Regions from separate parts of the Streptomyces sp. NPDC016562 genome, predicted to be linked through region 1. Evidence: riboswitches for the same ligand, from Rfam matches in the RefSeq annotation. Region 1 holds a riboswitch; each other region holds the start of a gene.
The links. A riboswitch is a leader RNA that binds a small molecule or an ion and turns the genes downstream of it on or off. The one in region 1 is predicted to bind thiamine pyrophosphate.

Region 1 (2,193 bases):
GGCATGAACTGTCCGTTCTGCGCCACCGGCCAGGCCGGTCTGGACCGCAACCTGTCGACCGCCGAGATCGTGCACCAGATCGTCGACGGCATGCGCGCCCTGCGCGACGGCGAGGTCCCCGGCGGCCCCGCCCGGCTGTCGAACATCGTTTTCATGGGCATGGGCGAGCCGCTCGCCAACTACAACCGGGTGGTCGGCGCCATCCGCCGGCTCACCGACCCGGAGCCCGACGGCCTGGGCCTGTCCCAGCGCGGGATCACCGTCTCCACCGTCGGCCTGGTCCCGGCCATGCTGCGGTTCGCCGACGAGGGCTTCAAGTGCCGTCTCGCCGTCTCGCTGCACGCGCCCGACGACGAGCTGCGCGACACCCTGGTCCCCGTGAACACCCGCTGGAACGTCCGCGAGGTCCTCGGCGCGGCCTGGGAGTACGCGGAGAAGTCCGGCCGCCGGATCTCGATCGAGTACGCCCTGATCCGCGACATCAACGACCAGGCCTGGCGCGGTGACCTGCTGGGCAAGCTGCTCAAGGGCAAGCGCGTCCACGTCAACCTGATCCCGCTGAACCCGACGCCGGGCTCCAAGTGGACCGCCTCGCGCCCCGAGGACGAGAGGGCCTTCGTGGAGGCCATCGCCCGTCACGGCGTGCCCGTGACCGTACGCGACACCCGCGGCCAGGAGATCGACGGCGCGTGCGGCCAGCTGGCCGCTTCGGAGCGCTAGGAGCCCTAGGAGCGCTTGGAGCACTGGATTCCGCTTCCGTTCTGCATGATTCGGCCACGGGGTACCCTGTGGCCGAACCAATTTCATATTCCGACAGGGGAGCGCCACAGCGCTGAGAGTGCGGCAACCGTCATCCGCAGACCCTCTGAACCTCGCCCCGGTCATTCGGGGTAGGAAGTTCGGTCACCACTCAAGCTGTTGCGCCCTGCCCGGCGTCCGCTCGCACTGAGCGCCGGGCGGGGCCGCGTCTTCTCCTGGTCATCCCAGGAGGAATCACCAGTGAGCACCACCAAGAAGATCGCGGGCGCCGCGCTCGCGGCCGCGCTGGGCGTCAGCACGCTCAGCGCCTGCGGCGGCGACGCCGAGGACAAGACCGCCGGCGCCGGCGAGAGCCCGAAGTCCAAGACCGTCACCCTCGTCTCGCACGACTCCTTCAACGTGACCGACACGGTCCTGAAGGAGTTCGAGCAGCAGAGCGGCTACACCGTCAAGGTGCTGAAGTCCGGGGACGCCGGCGCGGCACTGAACCAGGAGATCCTCACCAAGGGCTCGCCGCGCGGCGACGTCTTCTTCGGGGTGGACAACACCCTGCTCTCGCGCGCCCTCGACAACGGTCTCTTCACGCCGTACGAGGCCAAGGGCCTGGCCGAGGTGAAGCCCGAGTACGTGCTCGACAAGGAGCACCGCGTCACCCCGGTCGACTCCGGCGACATCTGCGTCAACTACGACAAGGCGTACTTCGCGGACAAGAAGATCGCCCCGCCGCAGACGCTGGACGACCTGATCAAGCCGGAGTACAAGAACCTGCTGGTCACCGAGAACGCCGCGACCTCCTCGCCCGGCCTCGGCTTCCTCCTCGCCTCCGTCGGCAAGTACGGCGATGGGGGCACCTCCCAGGGCGAAGCCTCTGGGGGAGGGTGGAAGGACTACTGGAGCAAGCTGAAGGCCAACGGCGTCGAGGTCGTCGACGGCTGGGAGCAGGCCTACAACGAGCGCTTCTCCGGCTCGGCGGGCGGCAAGAAGGCCAAGGGCGACCGCCCGCTGGTCGTCTCCTACGCCTCCAGCCCCCCGGTCGAGGTGCTGTACGGCGAGCCGCAGCCGGCCGAGGCCCCGACGGGCGTCGCCACCGGCACCTGCTTCCGCCAGATCGAGTTCGCGGGTCTGCTGAAGGGGGCGAAGAACGAGGAGGGCGGCAAGGCGCTCGTCGACTTCCTGATCAGCAAGAAGTTCCAGGAGGACATGCCGCTCCAGATGTTCGTGAACCCGGTGACGGCGAACGCCGCCCTGCCGGAGCTGTTCACCAAGCACGGCGCGGTCGTCGAGAAGCCCGAGAACGTCGCTCCGCAGACCATCGCCGAGAACCGTGAGCAGTGGGTCAAGGCATGGACCGCGCTCGTCGTGAAGTAAGCGGTACGAAGGTTCCGCGCGCGGCGCCGGGGGGCGCCGCGGCGGTCCCCGGCCCCGCCGGGACGG
Region 2 (2,193 bases), on a different contig from region 1:
CAGCGGGGCGTTGTCGGGCGAGCCGGGACGCAGCCCCGCGCGGGTCTCGGTGAGCGGGAGTTCGGTGATGCCGGGCACCAGTTCGTGGGCGTCGCGCAGGAGTTCGTAGACTCCGCCCGCGGTGACCGTGGTGTCCCAGCCGAGTTCCTCGCTGGTGGCGCCGACGACGAGCTCGCCGTTCTCGCGCGGCACCAGGTAGACGTGGCTGCCGCGCACGACGGCCCGCACGGTCCGCGACAGGAAGGGCGCGTAGGCGGGCGGCACCGTGAGCCGAAGGACCTGTCCCTTCACCGGCCGGACCGGTACGGCCGCCTGCGGCGGTACGCCGGCCAGCCTGCCGCTGAGGGAGCCCGCCGCGAGGACCACCTGGTGGGCGCGCACCCGCGTACCGTCGTCGAGCAGGGCGCCCGCCGCACGGTCGGCGGTGACCAGCAGCCGCTCGGCGCGCGCCCGGTGGATGATCACGCCGGCCCGTTCGCAGGCGGCCAGCAGGGCGGCCGCGAGCCGGCGCGGGTCGACCTGGTGGTCGCCGTCCACGCGCAGGCCGCCGCGGACGCCCGGGGCGAGCAACGGCTCCAGGCGGCGGCACTCGCGGCCGGTGAGCCACTCGGACTCCAGGCCGCAGCGGCGCTGCAGGGCGTGCAGTTCGCGCAGGTGGAGCCGGTCGTCGGCGTCGAGGGCGACGGACAGGGTTCCGCAGGCGCGGTAGCCGATGTCGATGCCGCTGGCCTCGGCGAGCTCGGCGGCGAAGTCGGGATAGCGCGCGGCGGAGGCGAGGCCCAGGCCCAGCAGGGCTTCCTCGCCGTAGTGCAGTTCGGTGACGGGGGCGAGCATGCCGGCCGCGACCTGGGCGGCGCCGCCGCCGGGTGCCGGGTCGGCCAGTACGGTGCGCAGTCCGCGCGCCGCGGCCCGCCAGGCGGTGACCAGGCCGATGATCCCGCCACCGATGACGAGCGCGTCGGATCCCCCGGCGGATCCCCTGGCCGAGCCGCCGCCGGAGCCGTCGCCGGATCCGTCGGCGGATCCGTCGGCGGATTCCCTTCGAGATGCGTGCATGGGCGTCCAGCCCCTCCCTTCGCCGGCATGACCCGGATCAGGTTCGTACGGTCGGAGGCCGGCCAGCCTCCCTCTCAGCCCGGTGCGCCGGACTCCCGCGATAGGTACGGTGGCCAGACTAACCCGGCTCCCGACGGCCGGTAAGGCGGCACCTATTCCTGACGGAGCGTCAGATGATTAGGGTGGCCGGGTGAGCGAGCAGACGGAACAGAATCAGCGCGGCGTCGTGATCGTCGGCGCCGGAATGGCCGGGGTGCAGACCGCGGTGGCCCTGCGGGAGCAGGGCTTCACCGGCCCCGTGACCCTCCTGGGAGCCGAACCCCACCAGCCCTACGACCGGCCCCCGCTGTCCAAGGCGGTGCTGCTCGGCAAGGCCGAGGACTCCGCCTTCGACGTGGACTTCGAAGCGCTCGGCATCGAGCTCCGGCTCGGGACGGAGGTCACCGGCCTGCGGGCCGCCGACCGCGAGCTGGACACCGAGGCGGGCCCGGTCCCGTACGAGGTCCTCGTACTGGCGACCGGCGCGCAGCCGCTGACCCTGCCCGGCACCGAGGGCGTCCCGGGCGTCCACCTGCTGCGCACCCTGGACGACGCGCAGCGGCTGCGCCCGGTCCTCGCCCAGGCCCCCTCGGTCGTGGTCGTCGGAGCGGGCTGGATCGGCGCCGAGTTCGCCACCGCGGCCCGGGAGGCGGGCTGCGCGGTGACCGTCGTCGAGGCGGCCGACCGGGTGCTGGCGGGGGCGCTGCCCGCGGAGGTCGCCGCGCCGATGGCCCGCTGGTACGAGGAGGCGGGCGCCGGGCTGATCACCGGCGCGAAGGTCGCCGGGGTCGAGGAGGGCCGGGTCCTGCTGGCGGACGGCCGCACCCTGCCCGCCGACGCGGTCGTCGTGGGCGTCGGCGCGCGGCCCGCCACCGCCTGGCTGGCCGGCTCCGGCGTGGAGCTGGGCCCCGACGGCTCGATCACGGCCGACGCCTACCTGCGGACCTCCCTGCCCGGGGTGTACGCGGTCGGCGACTGCGCGTCCTTCCCGTCCGGGCGCTACGGGACGCGGCTGCTCGTCCACCACTGGGACAACGCGCTCCAGGGGCCGCGGGCGGTCGCGGCGAACGTGCTGGCCGGGGCCGCGGGGCCGGTCCA
Region 3 (2,193 bases), on a different contig from region 1:
AGTACGTGACGTCGTAGGACGCCAGGATCTCGCAGAGCTCCTCGAAGTTCGTGTAAAGGAAGTTCTCCTTGTGGTGCGCCAGGCACCAGGCGGCCATGATCGAGCCACCGCGCGAGACGATGCCGGTCTTGCGGCGGGCGGTCAGCGGCACGTAGGGCAGCAGCACGCCGGCGTGGACCGTCATGTAGTCGACGCCCTGCTCGGCCTGCTCGATGACCGTGTCCTTGTAGATATCCCAGGTCAGGTCCTCGGCGCGGCCGTCGACCTTCTCCAGCGCCTGGTACAGCGGCACGGTGCCGATGGGGACGGGCGAGTTGCGCAGGACCCACTCGCGGGTGGTGTGGATGTTGCGGCCCGTCGAGAGGTCCATGACCGTGTCGGCGCCCCACTTGGTCGCCCAGGTCATCTTGTCGACCTCCTCCTCGATGGAGGAGGTGACGGCCGAGTTGCCGATGTTGGCGTTGACCTTCACCAGGAACCGCTTGCCGATGATCATCGGCTCGATCTCGGGGTGGTTCACGTTCGCCGGAAGCACGGCCCGGCCCGCGGCGATCTCCTCGCGCACGACCTCGGGGGAGACGTTCTCGCGGATCGCGACGTACTCCATCTCCGGGGTGATCTCACCCCGGCGGGCGTACGCGAGCTGCGTGACGGCGGCGCCGCCACGGCCGCGGCGGGGCTGGCGCGGGCGGCCCGGGAAGACCGCGTCGAGGTTCTTCAGCCCGCCGCGCGGCGAGGTGTGCTTGATGCCGTCGTCCTCGGGGCGCACGGGACGGCCCGCGTACTCCTCGGTGTCACCGCGGCCGATGATCCAGTTCTCGCGCAGCGGTGCGAGGCCGCGGCGCACGTCGGTCTCGATCTGCGGGTCGGTGTACGGCCCGGACGTGTCGTACAGCGTCACGTCCTTGCCGTTGGTGAGGTGGACCTGGCGGACCGGCACCCGGAGGTCGGGGCGGGAGCCCGCCACGTATCCCTTGTGCCAGCCCGGCTGGCGCTCGGTCTGGCCGTCGGCGTCCTGGCTGACGGCAGGCGTGCGTGCGTCGTCCTGAATGGTCATGAGACCTGATCTCCCTACGCCGGCATTACCCGGTAACAGGTTCGGCGGTCGACGCAGCCTCTTCCCGTACGCATCCGTGATGCGCGTACGGTGATCAGCGTCCTCTCAGCCCGGTGCTCCGAGCTCCCGCGTTGTGCAAAGTAGCCCCCACGCTAGCGTCATCCATGGCGTGCTGAACAGTGGGCCCCCTCATCTCTTGCGATGATCTGCTGGTGACGACTTCGCCGCAGCCCCCCACCGATCCCACCGAGCCCGCTGGCCACACCGGCCACGAGCACCCAGGTCCCGGGCACGGAAACGGGCACGGGCACGGGCATGCTCACGGGCACAGCCATGGTCACGGCCCAGCGGCTCCGGTGTCGAAGCACCTGCGCAAGGTCATCGCGGCCGTACTGATCCCCTTCGCCACCGCCGTCTTCGTCGGCATGGCCGTCCTCTGGCCCGGCGGCGCCCCCGCCCACGAGCGCACGGGGGTCGGCTTCGACCGGCAGACCCAGCAGGGCAAGGTCGTCTCGCTCGCACAGGTCGACTGCAAATCAGTGAACGCCGCGCAGGTGCCGCCGACGGGCGACACCTCCACCCCCGAGGGGCGTGAGGCGCAGGCCGCGCAGACCGGGGAGTGCAAGAAGGCCACCATCGAGATCGGCAGCGGCCCGGAGAAGGGCCGCACCTTCGTGGAGATCGTCCAGCCGGGCGCCCCCCGGCAGTTGACGGACGGCCAGGAGGTGGTCGTGGCGTACGCGCCGGACGCCCCGCGCGACCTCCAGTACTCGGTGATCGACGTGAACCGCAAGTTCCCGATGGCGCTGCTGGCCGGCATCTTCGCCCTCGCCGTCGTGCTCGTCGGGCGGATGCGCGGGCTGTTCGCACTGATCGCGCTGGTCGTCAGCTTCGGCGTGCTGACGCTCTTCATCCTCCCGGCCATCCTGCAGGGCTCGAACCCGCTGGTCGTGGCGGTGATCGGCGCGAGCGCCATCATGCTGATCGCGCTCTACATGTGCCACGGCCTGACGGCCCGTACCTCGGTCGCCGTGCTCGGCACGCTCGTCTCGCTGCTGCTGATCGGGCTGCTGGGCTCGCTGTTCATCGGCTGGGCGTCCCTCAGCGGCAACACCGACGACAACACCGGACTGATC

Region 2: linked by a shared signal. The riboswitch ahead of thiO (glycine oxidase ThiO) and the one ahead of ACF059_RS00385 (thiamine ABC transporter substrate binding subunit) in region 1 are both predicted to bind thiamine pyrophosphate.
Region 3: linked by a shared signal. The riboswitch ahead of thiC (phosphomethylpyrimidine synthase ThiC) and the one ahead of ACF059_RS00385 (thiamine ABC transporter substrate binding subunit) in region 1 are both predicted to bind thiamine pyrophosphate.

Annotation. Positions count from the first base shown of each region.
Region 1 is NZ_JBIBRZ010000001.1:89,318-91,510, reverse strand. It holds gene rlmN (23S rRNA (adenine(2503)-C(2))-methyltransferase RlmN) at 1-720, shown strand, start outside; TPP riboswitch at 806-915, shown strand; gene ACF059_RS00385 (thiamine ABC transporter substrate binding subunit) at 1,000-2,127, shown strand.
Region 2 is NZ_JBIBRZ010000007.1:48,564-50,756, forward strand. It holds gene thiO (glycine oxidase ThiO) at 1-1,056, opposite strand, end outside; TPP riboswitch at 1,054-1,165, opposite strand; gene ACF059_RS25740 (NAD(P)/FAD-dependent oxidoreductase) at 1,247-2,193, shown strand, end outside.
Region 3 is NZ_JBIBRZ010000004.1:507,533-509,725, reverse strand. It holds gene thiC (phosphomethylpyrimidine synthase ThiC) at 1-1,057, opposite strand, end outside; TPP riboswitch at 1,052-1,197, opposite strand; gene ACF059_RS20855 (YibE/F family protein) at 1,237-2,193, shown strand, end outside.